DNA from 3 places in the Streptomyces sp. NPDC056503 genome. Region 1 is predicted to be linked to each of the others. Evidence: predicted binding sites of a transcription regulator. Region 1 holds the regulator's gene; each other region holds the start of a gene.

Evidence for each region. Region 1 encodes HrcA, which represses chaperone genes, less so after heat shock. Its sites were predicted from a motif close to TTNGCACTCNGNNNNNCNGAGTGCNAA; they were not measured.
Region 2: groL (chaperonin GroEL) is a predicted target of HrcA. The motif match lies at 2,131-2,157, and genes of this name have one in related genera.
Region 3: groL (chaperonin GroEL) is a predicted target of HrcA. The motif match lies at 1,404-1,430, and genes of this name have one in related genera.

The regions. Positions count from the first base shown of each region.
Region 1 covers NZ_JBHTST010000018.1:40,248-45,221, forward strand. Annotated here, with positions in the region: gene ACFQ8C_RS07935 (nitronate monooxygenase) at 1-898, opposite strand, end outside; gene dnaJ (molecular chaperone DnaJ) at 1,039-2,178, opposite strand; gene hrcA (heat-inducible transcriptional repressor HrcA) at 2,179-3,198, opposite strand; gene ACFQ8C_RS07950 (MBL fold metallo-hydrolase) at 3,337-4,074, shown strand; gene ACFQ8C_RS07955 (DUF3097 domain-containing protein) at 4,084-4,890, shown strand.
Region 2 covers NZ_JBHTST010000070.1:31,185-36,158, reverse strand. Annotated here, with positions in the region: gene ACFQ8C_RS21380 (deoxyxylulose-5-phosphate synthase) at 1-178, shown strand, start outside; gene groL (chaperonin GroEL) at 342-1,964, opposite strand; gene ACFQ8C_RS21370 (cold-shock protein) at 2,373-2,576, opposite strand; gene ACFQ8C_RS21365 (MoaD/ThiS family protein) at 2,989-3,267, opposite strand; gene thrC (threonine synthase) at 3,286-4,572, opposite strand; SAM riboswitch class I at 4,590-4,732, opposite strand; gene ACFQ8C_RS21355 (glucosyl-3-phosphoglycerate synthase) at 4,854-4,974, shown strand, end outside.
Region 3 covers NZ_JBHTST010000008.1:60,160-65,133, forward strand. Annotated here, with positions in the region: gene ACFQ8C_RS04315 (polysaccharide deacetylase family protein) at 1-684, shown strand, start outside; gene ACFQ8C_RS04320 (hypothetical protein) at 681-845, shown strand; gene groES (co-chaperone GroES) at 1,023-1,331, shown strand; gene groL (chaperonin GroEL) at 1,440-3,068, shown strand; gene ACFQ8C_RS04335 (ester cyclase) at 3,226-3,924, opposite strand; gene ACFQ8C_RS04340 (hydroxyacid dehydrogenase) at 3,968-4,974, opposite strand, start outside.

The DNA.
Region 1 (4,974 bases):
GGACCTCCGGGTAGCCGGCGGGGGCGTACGGCCCGTGCTCGCGCATGAAGCGGTTGACGAGTCCGCGGGCCGGCCGGCCGGAGAAGGCCCGGGTGAGGGCGGTGCGGTGGAAGAGCGGGTCGGTCAGGGCCCGCTTGTGCAGCGGATGGGCGCCGGACTCGGGGCAGACGAGGAAGGCGGTGCCGAGCTGCGCGGCGGCGGCCCCGGCGGCGAGGACGGCGGCGATCTGCGCGCCGCGCATCAGGCCGCCGGCCGCGACCAGCGGCAGCGCGGTGGCCTCCCGGACCTGGGTGAGGAGGGCGAGGAGGCCGGTGCCCGGCTGTTCGTCGGCGGGGTCGTCGCGGTACGTGCCCTGGTGGCCGCCCGCCTCCACTCCCTGGACGCACAGCGCGTCGGCGCCGGCCGCCTGGGCCGTCCGGGCCTCCTCGGCGGAGGTGACGGTGACGATCGTGTAGGTGCCGGCGCGGGCGAAGGCCTCGAAGGTCTCGGGCTCGGGGCAGCCGAAGGCGAAGGAGACGACGCGGACCGGGTCCTCCAGGAGGATCGCCAGCTTGGACTCGTACCCGTCGTCGCGGCCGTCGTCGGTCTCGCCGAGCGCGGTCCGGTACCAGCCGGCCTCCCCGGCGAGCTGGTGGCGGTAGACCTCGATGGCCGCCGGGTCGACGCCGGGGCCGGTCTGGGGCATGAAGACGTTGACGCCGAAGGGCTGTCCGGTGAGTCCGCGGACCTGCTTGATCTCCTGGTAGAGGCTGCCGGCCGTCTTGTACCCGGCGGCGAGGAAGCCGAGCGCGCCGGCCTCGGCGACGGCTCCGACGAGCGCGGGACAGGAGGCGCCACCCGCCATGGGGGCCTGCACGATCGGGTACCGGAAGAGATCGTTCAGTGCGGTGGTGGACATATGGGCATCGTGTCATGCCCGTTCCCGGGCACGGGAAAGGGGCGGCACTCAGAGTGCCGCCCCTCTCACGCACCGGTCATGTCGCCGAGGACTCGGCGCCGTCGGACGCGTCCTTCGGCCGCGAGAACGGCCCCAGCCGGTCAGCGCCCGTTGAACGCGTCCTTCAGCCGCGAGAACAGCCCCTGCTGCCCGGGCTGGAACTGGCCCGTGGGCCGCTCCTCGCCGCGCAGCTTGGCCAGTTCGCGCAGGAGGCGCTCCTGCTCGGGGTCGAGCTTGCCCGGGGTCTGGACCTCGACGTGGACGATCAGGTCGCCCCGGCCGTTGCCCCGCAGGTGGGTGATGCCCCGGCCGTGCAGCGGGACCGACTGGCCCGACTGCGTGCCCGGGCGGATGTCGATCTCCTCCAGGCCGTCGAGCGTCTGGAGCTGCACCTTGGTGCCGAGCGCGGCCGCCGTCATGGGCAGGGTGACCGTGCAGTGCAGGTCGTCGCCGCGCCGCTGGAAGACCTCGTGCGGGGTCTCCTGGATCTCGACGTACAGGTCGCCGGCGGGGCCGCCGCCGGGGCCGACCTCGCCCTCGCCCGCGAGCTGGATCCGGGTGCCGTTGTCGACGCCGGCCGGGATCTTCACCGTCAGCGTGCGGCGGGACCGGACCCGGCCGTCGCCCGCGCACTCGGGGCACGGGGTCGGGACGACGGTGCCGAAGCCCTGGCACTGGGGGCAGGGCCGGGAGGTCATGACCTGGCCGAGGAACGACCGGGTGACCTGGGAGACCTCGCCGCGGCCGTGGCACATGTCGCAGGTCTGCGCGGCGGTGCCGGGGGCGGCACCCTCACCCGAACAGGTGGTGCAGACGACGGCCGTGTCGACCTGGAGGTCCTTGGTGGTGCCGAAGGCCGCCTCGTTGAGGTCGATCTCCAGACGGATCATGGCGTCCTGGCCGCGGCGGGTCCGCGAGCGCGGTCCGCGCTGCCCGGCCGTGCCGAAGAAGGCGTCCATGATGTCGGAGAAGTTGCCGAAGCCGCCGGCTCCGAAGCCGCCTCCGCCGCCCATGCCGCCCGAGGAGGAGAGCGGGTCGCCGCCCAGGTCGTAGACCTGCTTCTTCTGCGGGTCCGAGAGGACCTCGTAGGCGGCGTTGATCTCCTTGAACCGCTCCTGCGTCTTCGGGTCCGGATTGACGTCCGGGTGAAGCTCGCGGGCGAGGCGCCGGAAGGCCTTCTTGATCTCGTCCTGGGAAGCGTCGCGGCGCACGCCGAGCACGGCGTAGTAGTCCGTGGCCACTTACGACTCCGCCAGGATCTGTCCGACGTAACGTGCCACTGCGCGTACCGCTCCCATCGTTCCGGGGTAGTCCATGCGGGTCGGTCCGACCACGCCGAGTTTGGCGACTGCCTCGCCGCCCGAACCGTAGCCGACCGAGACGACGGACGTGGAGTTCAGTCCCTCGTAGGCGTTCTCGTGCCCGATGCGTACGGTCATGCCCGATTCCTTGACCTCGCCGAGCAGCTTGAGGAGCACGACCTGCTCCTCCAGGGCTTCCAGGACGGGCCTGATCGTCAGCGGGAAGTCGTGTCCGAAGCGGGTGAGATTGGCGGTGCCGCCGATCATCAGCCGCTCCTCGTGCTCCTCCACGAGCGTTTCGAGGAGGGTCGCGAGCACGGTCGAGACCGTGGCGCGGTCCTCGGGCTCCTCGAAGGACTCGGGGAGGTCCTGCACCAGCTGCGGCACGTCCGCGAAGCGGCGGCCGCCGACCCGGCTGTTGAGCCGGGCCCGCAGGTCGGCGAGGGAGGTCTCGCCGAAGGGCGTGGGACAGTCGATCACCCGCTGCTCGACCCGTCCGGTGTCCGTGATCAGGACGAGCATCAGCCGGGCCGGGGCCAGCGACAGCAGCTCGACGTGACGGATCGAGGAGCGGGTCAGCGACGGGTACTGGACGACGGCGACCTGACGGGTCAGCTGCGCGAGCAGCCGCACCGTCCGGCCCACGACGTCGTCCAGGTCGACGGCACCGTCGAGGAAGTTGTGGATGGCGCGCCGCTCGGGGGTCGACAGCGGCTTGACGCCGGCCAGCCGGTCCACGAAGAGGCGGTACCCCTTGTCGGTGGGGATCCGGCCGGCGCTGGTGTGGGGCTGGGCGATGTACCCCTCCTCCTCCAGCACCGCCATGTCGTTGCGCACGGTGGCGGGCGACACGCCGAGCTTGTGGCGCTCGGTGAGCGCCTTGGAACCCACCGGCTCCTCCGTCCCGACGTAATCCTGGACGATGGCGCGCAGCACCTCGAGTCTGCGTTCGCTCAGCACGCGCACACCTCCCGCTCCAGCCGTTCCGGTTGCTCCGCTTTTGGCACTCGCCCTGCCCGAGTGCCAGGAAACCCCCGGCCAGTGTACGGCCGGGTCGGTCGCTCCTGGCAAGGAGGCGGATCCGCTAGCGTCGATCGCATGGACATCGAACAGGCGGTCTGGGCGGCCCAGGGGTGGGAACGGCTCGCGTCCGGAGTGGGCCGGCGCAGGCTCCCCGGCTGGGACGCCACCACCGGACTGGTCGTGGGGGACAAGGCCGTACTGCTCTACGACACGGGCTCCACGCTCGCCGAGGGCGCCGGGATCCGGGCCCAGGCGGAGGCGATCACCGGCGGCCGGCGCGTGACGCACATCGCACTCGGCCACCCCCACTTCGACCACGTCCTCGGCACCGCCGCCTTCGCCGGAGCGGAGGTCTTCGGCGCGGTCGGCATGGACGAGCTCCTCGGCTCCGCCCGGACCCGCGAGGAGCTGTACGGGGACGCCGTGCGCCAGGGGGTCGACGAGCGGGCCGCCGCGGAGGCGGTGGAGGCCCTGGTGGCCCCGCGCCACACGGTCACCGGCGAGTGGACCCTGGACCTGGGCGGCCGCCAGGTCCTCCTGGCCAACCTGGGCCCCGCCCACTCCACCCACGACCTCGCCGTCTTCGTCCCCGGCGAGCGCGAGACCGTCTTCTGCGGCGACCTCGTCGAGGAGTCCGGCGAACCCCAGGCCGGCCCCGACGCGATCGGCGCCCGCTGGCCCGACGCCCTCGACCGCCTCCTGGCCCTCGGCGGCGAGGACGCCCTCTACGTCCCCGGCCACGGCGCCGTCGTGGACGCGGAGTTCGTCCGACGCCAGCGCGATGAGCTGGCACGCCGCTTCGGGGTGTCGTAGCGTCCCCGAATGCGCAGCTACGACCCTGACCTGACGCCCGCCTGGAAGAAGCAGGCCCCCGCCCCGGAGGTCCCGGCCGAGCCGGACCTGGTGGTCGAGGAGGTCTCCACGGGCTTCTGCGGCGCGGTGATCCGCTGTGAGGCGGGCACGGTGACGCTGGAGGACCGCTTCGGCAAGCACCGGGTCTTCCCGCTCGACCCGCGCGGCTTCCTCCTGGAGGGCCGCGTGGTGACCCTGGTGCGCCCGGTGTCCGCCGGCCCGTCCCGCCCCGCCCGTACGGCCTCCGGCTCGGTCGCCGTGCCCGGCGCGCGGGCCCGGGTGGCCCGCGCGAGCCGCATCTACGTCGAGGGCCGCCACGACGCCGAGCTGGTCGAGCGGGTGTGGGGCGACGACCTGCGCGTCGAGGGCGTGGTGGTGGAGTACCTGGAGGGCGTCGACCACCTCCCGCGGATCGTCGCCGACTTCGCCCCCGGCCCGGACGCCCGCCTGGGCGTCCTGGTCGACCACCTGGTGCCCGGCTCCAAGGAGTCCCGCGTCGCCGCCGAGGTCGCCTCGGCGGACGTCCTGGTGGTGGGCCACCCCTACGTCGACATCTGGCAGGCGGTGAAGCCGTCCGTCCTCGGCATCCCCTCCTGGCCGCGGATCCCCCGGGACCAGGACTGGAAGACCGGCACCTGCCGGGCCCTGGGCTGGCCCTCCGACAACACGGGCGCCGTCTGGCAGGCCATCCTGAAGCGGGTCACGTCCTACAAGGACCTGGAACCGGAACTCCTGGGCCGCGTGGAGGAGCTCATCGACTTCGTGACGGTGGGCTAGCCCACCGCGCGGTGGGCGGCACGCGTTCCGCCGGGGCCGGGAACACCCCCGGGACGAAGTCCTCGGGGGAGGGCGGGCACGGCG
Region 2 (4,974 bases), on a different contig from region 1:
GGCGTGGCGGGTGCTGTCGGTGCTGCTCCACGCGGGGGTCCGCTTCCACAAGCGGGGCTGCTGCGGGAGCGGGTCCGGCTACCGGCCGCGGACGCTCGCCGAGGTCAAGGCCCGCGTCGCCCACGCCCGCCGCACCGGGGAGCCGCTCGCCGAGGCCCTCGTACGGCCGGTCGTCTGAGGCACGGGCACACGCGCGGCCCCCACACGCGGAGCCGCGCGCGGGGCCGCACGCGGAAACGCACGCGGAGCCCCGCACGGAAACGCGCCGAGGGCGGCACCCCCTCGCGGGGAGTGCCGCCCTCGGCGTTCGCGTTCAGCGAGGAACCACCGATCCGTTCGGATCAGAAGTCCATGTCACCGCCCGGCATGCCGCCGCCGGCCGGGGCCGCGGCCTTCTCCGGCTTGTCGGCGATGACGGCCTCGGTGGTGAGGAAGAGCGCGGCGATCGACGCGGCGTTCTGCAGCGCGGAGCGCGTCACCTTGGCCGGGTCGATGATGCCCTCGGCGACCAGGTCGACGTACTCGCCGGTCGCGGCGTTGAGGCCGTGGCCCGGGGTCAGGTTGCGCACCTTCTCGACCACGACGCCGCCCTCAAGGCCGGCGTTGACCGCGATCTGCTTGATCGGGGCCTCCAGGGCCAGCTTGACGATCGCGGCACCGGTGGCCTCGTCGCCGTCCAGCTCCAGCTTCTCGAAGACGCTGGAGGCCTGGAGCAGGGCCACGCCGCCGCCGGCGACGATGCCCTCCTCGACGGCCGCCTTGGCGTTGCGCACGGCGTCCTCGATGCGGTGCTTGCGCTCCTTGAGCTCGACCTCGGTCGCGGCACCGGCCTTGATGACCGCCACGCCGCCGGCGAGCTTCGCGAGGCGCTCCTGGAGCTTCTCGCGGTCGTAGTCGGAGTCGCTGTTCTCGATCTCGGCGCGGATCTGGTTCACGCGGCCCGCGACCTGCTCGCTGTCACCGGCACCGTCGACGATGGTGGTCTCGTCCTTGGTGATGACGACCTTGCGGGCGCGGCCCAGCAGGTCGAGACCGGCCGACTCCAGCTTGAGGCCGACCTCCTCGGAGATGACCGTGCCGCCGGTGAGGATGGCGATGTCCTGGAGCATGGCCTTGCGGCGGTCGCCGAAGCCCGGGGCCTTGACCGCGACGGAGCGGAAGGTGCCGCGGATCTTGTTGACGACCAGGGTCGACAGGGCCTCGCCCTCGACGTCCTCGGCGATGATCAGCAGCGGCTTGCCCGACTGCATGACCTTCTCCAGGAGCGGGAGGAGGTCCTTCACGGAGGAGATCTTGGAGTTGACGATGAGGAGGTAGGGGTCCTCGAGCGAGGCCTCCATGCGCTCCATGTCGGTCGCGAAGTACGCCGAGATGTAGCCCTTGTCGAAGCGCATGCCCTCGGTGAGCTCCAGCTCCAGACCGAAGGTCTGGGACTCCTCGACCGTGATGACGCCTTCCTTGCCGACCTTGTCCATCGCCTCGGCGATGAGCTCGCCGATCTGCGTGTCGGCGGCGGAGATGGAGGCGGTGGAGGCGATCTGCTCCTTCGTCTCGACCTCCTTCGCCTGGTCGAGCAGGGCGCCGGAGACGGCCTCGACGGCCTTCTCGATGCCGCGCTTGAGGGCCATCGGGTTGGCACCGGCGGCGACGTTGCGGAGGCCCTCGCGGACGAGCGCCTGGGCGAGGACGGTGGCGGTGGTCGTACCGTCGCCGGCGACGTCGTCCGTCTTCTTGGCGACTTCCTTGACCAGCTCGGCGCCGATCTTCTCGTACGGGTCCTCGAGCTCGATCTCCTTGGCGATGGAGACACCATCGTTGGTGATCGTGGGGGCGCCCCACTTCTTCTCGAGGACGACGTTACGGCCCTTGGGGCCGAGGGTGACCTTGACGGCGTCAGCGAGCTGGTTCATGCCGCGCTCGAGACCGCGCCGGGCCTCCTCGTCGAACGCGATGATCTTGGCCATGTGAAGTGGTCCTCCCGGACATGGGGTGGATAACGCTCCAGGACCGCGCCGACGCCCGCGACGGACGGCCTCCGCGTTCCGCGTGGTTCCTTGCCCCACCCGGGTCGGCGGCCTCGTCTGCCCGATCCTCGTAGCACTCTCACCTTCCGAGTGCTAACGCCAATGATTAGCACTCGACCCATGCGAGTGCAAGCGACTCTCGTGGATCGGGCAGCTCCACGCCGGAGTCGCGGGGCGCCCCGGGAACGCCCCCCGAACGACTCCGGGGCGGCCCCGGAACGCCCCGGAAGCGGCGCCGGAACGCCCCGGAACGCCCCGGAACCGCCCCGTGGAACGCGCGAGGGGCTCGCATCCCCAGGGATGCGAGCCCCTCGACGACGAGACGTCGGTGGCCGATCGCGCCGCGCCTCAGGCGGTCACCTTGACCATGTCCGCCTGCGGACCCTTCTGACCCTGCGAGATCTCGAACTCGACTCGCTGGCCTTCTTCGAGGCTGCGGTACCCATCCATCTGGATGGCGCTGTAGTGGACGAAAACATCCGCACCACCGTCGACCGCGATGAAGCCGTAGCCCTTCTCCGCGTTGAACCACTTGACGGTGCCCTGAGCCATGCCTAACTCCCCTATTACTTACTGGCCCTTGCGCGGATCCGCACTTCACGGACCCGGGTCAGAACCTGCGCCGGAACGCGTCGACCGCGGCTGAATGTATCTGTCCAACTGCCCTCTGCAACAGGGCAATCCACCGGGAATTCTGGGTGGATCGGAAAGGGGAATCAGGGAGAAATCACTGAATTGCAGGGCAACTCGGGCCGGGCGAAAGCCGCATAAGGGGCAGAGTGCATATGCTTTTCGGCCGCTTCTTGGCCCGTTCTCGTCAGGTCCGGGGCCACTCTCATATGCGCCTGGCATGAGCGGCGGAGGGGGCTTCCCCAACTCTATCGCGCTCAACCATGCAGAATTGCCCCCTCCGCTTTCTCTCGCGGAAGGGGCAATTCTGTACCGACCGGTAAAACAGCGGGGCTCAGCAGCCGCCGGCGACCGCCGGGATGATGGAGACGCCCGCGCCGTCCGGCGTGGCGGTCTCCAGGCCCTGCTCGAAGCGGACGTCGTCGTCGTTCACGTAGACGTTCACGAAGCGGCGCAGCTTGCCCTGGTCGTCCAGGACGCGGGCGGCGATGCCGGTGTGGTTCTTCTCCAGGTCGGCGATGACCTCGGCGAGGGTGCCGCCCTCGGCGGGGACCTCGGCCTGGCCGCCGGTGTAGGTGCGGAGGATGGTGGGGATGCGGACGTTCACGGCCATGCTGTGTTCACGGACCTTTCAGTGGGCCAGGCCCGCGTCGCGGAACGCGTCCAGGCTCGGGCGGATGGTGGCGGTCGCCTGAGAACTGTCGGCCACGGCGTCCAGGGTCTTGAGCCCGTCACCCGTGTTGAGGACGACGGTGGTGAGGTCCGGGTCGATGACGCCGGCCTCGACGAGCTTGCGGGTCACGCCGACGGTCACGCCGCCCGCGGTCTCGGCGAAGATGCCCTCGGTCCGGGCGAGCAGCTTGATCGCGTCGACGACCTGCTCGTCGTTCACGTCCTCCACGGCTCCGCCGGTGCGGCGGGCGATGTCGAGGACGTAGGGGCCGTCGGCCGGGTTGCCGATCGCGAGCGACTTGGCGATCGTGTTCGGCTTCTGGGGGCGGACCACGTCGTGGCCGGCCTTGAAGGCGGCGGACACCGGGGAGCAGCCCTCGGCCTGCGCGCCGAAGATCTTGTACGGCTTGTCCTCGACGAGGCCCAGCTTGACGAGCTCCTGGAGCCCCTTGTCGATCTTGGTGAGCTGGGAGCCGGAGGCGATCGGGATGACGAGCTGGTCGGGGATGACCCAGCCGAGCTGCTCGCAGATCTCGTACGCGAGCGTCTTGGAGCCCTCGCCGTAGTAGGGGCGCAGGTTGACGTTGACGAAGCCCCAGCCCTCGCCGAGCGGGTCGCCGATGAGCTCCGAGCAGAAGCGGTTGACGTCGTCGTAGTTGCCCTCGATGGCGACGAGGTCACCGCCGTACACGCCGGCCATGACGACCTTGCCCTGCTCCAGGTCGTGCGGGATGAAGACGCAGGAGCGGAAGCCGGCACGGGCGGCGGCGGCGCCGACGGCGCCGGCCAGGTTGCCGGTGGAGGAGCAGGAGAGGGTGGTGAAGCCGAAGGCGCGGGCGGCCTCGATGGCCTGGGCGACGACCCGGTCCTTGAAGGAGTGGGTCGGGTTGCCGGAGTCGTCCTTGACGAACAGCTTGCCGGGGGCGACGCCGATCTCGCGGGCGAGGTTGTCGGCCTTGACGAGCGGGGTCCAGCCGGGGTTCAGGTTCGGCTTCTCGGCGACGTCGGCGGGGACGGGCAGCAGGGGCGCGTACCGCCAGATGTTCGCGGGGCCGGCCTCGATCCGCTTCCGCAGCTCCTCGGGGTCGCCGGCGGGCAGTTCGTAGGCGACTTCGAGGGGGCCGAAGCAGAGCTCGCAGGCGAAGATCGGGCCGAGGGCGAAGACCTCGCCGCATTCGCGACAGGAAAGCCCGGACGCGGGACCGAGGTCGACGGTGGTGGCGGGTGCGACGGTCTGTACAGCCATGGAGGGGAGGCCCTTTCTCCTCATCTTCCTCATGGCGCATTTCGCCATGAGACGGATTTGGCACCTTCCCTAGCCGGGGGCCTCGCTGGCGCAAGACAAACCGACTGGAGGGTTGCCGGGGCTTCAACGGGCCGTATCCCTCTGCCCCTCTGGATGAGCGGTATTCGATTGTGAGACGCGGGTGGGACCCCGACATGCATCGGGCATCCGCGTTGTTCAAGACTGTAACCGAAGGCTTCGAAGGTGGAGACGGTCGTCCGATCCGCGAGATGGAGATCACGTTGCTGGAAGAAGTGGAGCGCTGGCTGGACCGGCGGTCCTGGTCCGTGTCCGACCGGCCCCTCGACCGGGTGCTCGCCGCCAAGCGGGGGACGACGGTCAGCGTGGTGCTGCCCGCGCTGA
Region 3 (4,974 bases), on a different contig from region 1:
AAGCTCACCCCGCTCGAAGCGCCCGCCCCGCCGGGGACCAAACCGAGAATCACCACCCGCAAGGGCTTCGAGACCGACGGCGAGGGCCTGCCGCCCGTCTTCACCACCGTCCCCACCAAGGAGAAGATCGTCTTCCTGACGATCGACGACGGCGCCGAGAAGGACCCCGCGCTCATCCGGATGATGGCCGACCTGGACATCCCGTACAGCGCCTTCCTCAGCGACTACGTGGTCAGCGACGACTACGGCTACTTCGCGAGGATGCAGAAGTCCCAGCCGCGCGGGGTCGGCCTCCACAACCACACCCTCCACCACAAGTACCTGCCCGGACTCTCCTACGCCCGCCAGAAGCGGGAGATCTGCGGGATGCAGGACGTCATCGAGAAGAAGTACGGCAAGCGCCCGGCGCTCTTCCGGCCGCCGTACGGCAACTACAACGAGGACACCCTGCGCGCCGCCGGGTCCTGCGGCGTCAAGGCCGTCCCGCTCTGGGCCTCCGAGGCCTTCCCCGACCACATGGAGTGGCGGGAGTGGGACCGCGACCTCCACCCCGGCGACATCGTCCTCACCCACTTCCGCGGCAAGGAGGACTGGAAGGGCAGCATGCCGGACATGATCCGACGGGTGATGAACGTGATCACCTCCAAGGGCTACGCCGTCGCCAGGCTGGAGGACTACGTATGAGCCGCCTGCGGCCGCTGGTGGTCGCCGCCCTGCTCCTCGGCCTCACCGGCTGCGCCTCCGCCGTCGACCCCCTCGAACGCCTCGGCCGCAAGGCCGTGGAGCGGGTCGGCGACCTCGGTCCGGCCGGCGGAACCGTCCGCGCGGAGGCCGCCACGGAGTGAGGAATTGGCACTCCGCTTGACCGAGTGCTAATCGCGGTCATAGTCTCGGCTCTGGCACTCCCCGCAGGAGAGTGCCAGAACAGCGACGGGCAGGTCCGGCACCCGCGACGACGGATCCGGCTGGTCGCGACCCCAGACAGTTAACCCCGCGAGATCTCCGAAGGGGGAGGTCGGATCGTGACGACCGCCAGCTCCAAGGTTGCCATCAAGCCGCTTGAGGACCGCATCGTGGTCCAGCCGCTCGACGCCGAGCAGACCACGGCCTCCGGCCTGGTCATCCCGGACACCGCGAAGGAGAAGCCCCAGGAGGGCGCCGTCCTCGCCGTGGGCCCGGGCCGCTTCGAGAACGGCGAGCGCCTGCCGCTCGACGTGAAGGTCGGCGACGTCGTGCTCTACAGCAAGTACGGCGGCACCGAGGTGAAGTACAACGGCGACGAGTACCTCGTCCTCTCGGCCCGCGACGTGCTCGCGATCATCGAGAAGTAAGACGACGTACCTGCTGTGAAACCGCGCCCCTGACCCCCTGATTCCACGGGCGTCCAGGGGCGCGGTTCGCTTTTCCCACACGATTTCCGAGAGGGCTGAACCGCTCCCATGGCGAAGATCCTGAAGTTCGACGAGGACGCCCGTCGCGCCCTTGAGCGCGGCGTCAACAAGCTTGCCGACACGGTGAAGGTGACGATCGGCCCCAAGGGCCGCAACGTCGTCATCGACAAGAAGTTCGGCGCCCCCACCATCACCAACGACGGTGTCACGATCGCCCGCGAGGTCGAGATCGACGACCCGTACGAGAACCTCGGCGCCCAGCTCGTCAAGGAGGTGGCGACCAAGACCAACGACATCGCGGGTGACGGCACCACCACCGCCACCGTGCTCGCCCAGGCGCTCGTCCGCGAGGGTCTGCGCAACGTCGCCGCCGGCGCCTCGCCGTCCTCCCTCAAGAAGGGGATCGACGCCGCCGTCAAGGCCGTCTCCGACGAGCTGCTCGCCACCGCGCGCCCGATCGAGGACAAGTCCGACATCGCCGCCGTCGCCGCGCTCTCGGCCCAGGACCAGCAGGTCGGCGAGCTCATCGCCGAGGCCATGGACAAGGTCGGCAAGGACGGTGTCATCACCGTCGAGGAGTCCAACACCTTCGGCCTGGAGCTGGAGTTCACCGAGGGCATGGCCTTCGACAAGGGCTACCTCTCGCCGTACATGGTCTCCGACCAGGAGCGTATGGAGGCCGTCCTCGACGACCCGTACATCCTGATCAACCAGGGCAAGATCTCCTCGATCCAGGACCTGCTGCCGCTGCTGGAGAAGGTCATCCAGGCGGGTGGCTCCAAGCCGCTGCTGATCATCGCCGAGGACGTCGAGGGCGAGGCGCTCTCCACCCTCGTCGTCAACAAGATCCGCGGCACCTTCAACGCGGTGGCCGTCAAGGCCCCCGGCTTCGGTGACCGCCGCAAGGCGATGCTCCAGGACATGGCCACCCTCACCGGTGCCACCGTCATCGCCGAGGAGGTCGGCCTCAAGCTCGACCAGGCCGGTCTCGACGTGCTGGGCACCGCCCGCCGCGTGACCATCTCCAAGGACGACACCACCATCGTCGACGGTGGCGGCAACTCCGCCGACGTCGCGGGCCGCGTCGCCCAGATCAAGGCCGAGATCGAGTCCACGGACTCCGACTGGGACCGCGAGAAGCTCCAGGAGCGCCTCGCGAAGCTGGCCGGCGGCGTGTGCGTGATCAAGGTCGGCGCCGCCACCGAGGTGGAGCTGAAGGAGAAGAAGCACCGTCTGGAGGACGCCATCTCCGCGACCCGCGCCGCGGTCGAGGAGGGCATCGTCTCCGGTGGTGGCTCCGCGCTCGTCCACGCCGTCAAGGTCCTGGAGGACAACCTCGGCAAGACCGGCGACGAGGCCACCGGTGTCGCCGTCGTCCGCCGCGCCGCCGTCGAGCCGCTGCGCTGGATCGCCGAGAACGCCGGCCTGGAGGGTTACGTCATCACCTCCAAGGTCGCCGAGCTCGACAAGGGCCAGGGCTTCAACGCCGCCACCGGCGAGTACGGCGACCTGGTCAAGGCCGGCGTCATCGACCCGGTGAAGGTCACCCGCTCCGCCCTGGAGAACGCCGCCTCCATCGCCTCCCTGCTCCTCACCACCGAGACCCTCGTGGTGGAGAAGAAGGAAGAGGAGCCGGCGGACCACGGTCACGGCCACGGTCACGGCCACTCCCACTGAGGCACGCCGTAACTGATCGCCGAGGCCCGGTGCCCCCGTCGCGGGGGCACCGGGCCTCGGTGTCTTTTCCGGCGTCCGGCGCCCCGGTGTCCTTCCCGGTGCCTGGGCGTTCCGGGGTCCTTCCCGGTGCCTGGCGCCCCGGTGACTTTCCCGGTGCCTAGGGCTCGACGGCGCCCAGCTGCCCCATCAGCCCGAGCAGGTCGTACTGCCACCAGCCCTCGACGATCTTGCCGTCGTCGCGGAAGCGGTGGATGGTGGTGCCGGTCATGGTGACCTCCATGCCGCTCGGCTGGAGGCCCATGAAGTCGCCGACGTGGGTCCCCCGCCAGGTCCACCGGGTGCACACGCGGTCGCCGTCGGCGACCTGGTCGTCGACCGTGAACGTGAAGTCGAAGCCCGCGCGCCACGCCTCCACCTCGCGCCGGACCGCGTCCATCCCGATGGTGTCCTGCGGGTTCCTCGGGTCGTGGTCGTGGTAGCCCTCGGCGAGCAGGGTGTCGAGCAGCGCCAGGTCCGAGCCGTCCGCGAACCGCTCGAACATCTGCCGCGCGTTCGCCTTGTACAGCGCCTCGTCCCGCACCACGTCCAGGTCGGTGAAGGTCGGCATCTCGTCGCAGAGGGCGACCATCTCCCGGAAGATCCGGTCGGTCTCCGGCAGCTGCGAGTTGCGCATGGCCACGTCGTACGAGGGGAACTCGACGATCTCCACGACGTGCTGGGCGTCGGACCGGTCGGTCCCGACGATGGAGTGGGTGGCGGTCCGTTTCCCCCGGGTCTGCTCGACCCAGCGGTCCATGAGCCGGTTGAGCTCCTCGACCCGGCTCGTCCTGCAATCGATGATCTGCACGAAGGTCATGGCCGCCTCCGACCGGGCGAAGCCGCGGATGGACCCCTCCAGTCTAGGCCGAGTGGGTGAGGTCGGCGGCTCTGACCTCCTCCGCGAAGGGTTCGCCGCGGGTGTAGCGGGCGATCTCGTCCAGGGCCTGGTCGGCCATCCGGTGCAGCTCGTTGCCGAGGGAGCCGGCGACGTGCGGGGTGAGCAGGACGTTGGGGAGGCTGTAGAGCGGGGAGTCCGGCGGCGGGAGCTCGGGGTCGGTCACGTCGAGGACCGCGTGGAGGCGGCCGGCGGTGAGGTGGGGGAGGAGGGCGTCCTCGTCGACCAGGGAGCCCCGGGAGGTGTTGATCAGGGTGGCGCCGTCGGGCAGGGCGGCGAGCTGGCGGGGGCCGATCATGCGGTACGTGGACGGGAGCTGGGGCGCGTGCACGGAGACGACCGAGCTGCGGGCGCAGAGCTCGTCCAGGCCGGCGAGGACCGCGCCCGGCGGGGGAGCCGTCAGGTACGGGTCGTAGAGCAGCACCTCGACGTCGAAGGGGCGCAGGAGCTCGACGACCCGGAGGCCGATGCGGGAGGCGCCGACGATGCCGACCGTGCGGTGGTAGTTGCCCCAGGCGGCGGACTCGGCGAGCCAGCCGTGGCCGGCGCGGAGTTCGGCGTACCGCTGTGCCGAGCGCAGCACCCGTTTCCCGGCGAAGAGGATCGCGGCGAGGGTGTACTCGGCGACCGGGAGCGCGTTGGCGGCGGCGGCGCTGGTGACCTGGAGGCCGCGTTCCCAGCAGGCCTCGGTGACGTGGTGCTTGACCGAACCGGCCGCGTGCACCACGGCCTTGAGGCGGGGCGCGCGGGCCAGCACCCGGGGGGTGAGCGGGGTGGCGCCCCAGCAGGTGAGGAGGAGTTCGGCCTCGGCGAGCGCGGCGGCGGTGCGCGGGTCGGGGGCGGTCAGGTCGTGGGCGACCAGGTGCGGGTCGGTGCGGGTGAGGTCGGCGAGGCGGGTGCGGTGGCGGTCGGTGAGGAGGCGGTCGGCGACGCCGGGGCCCATGGCGAGGAGCAGGGCGGGGCGGTTGTCGG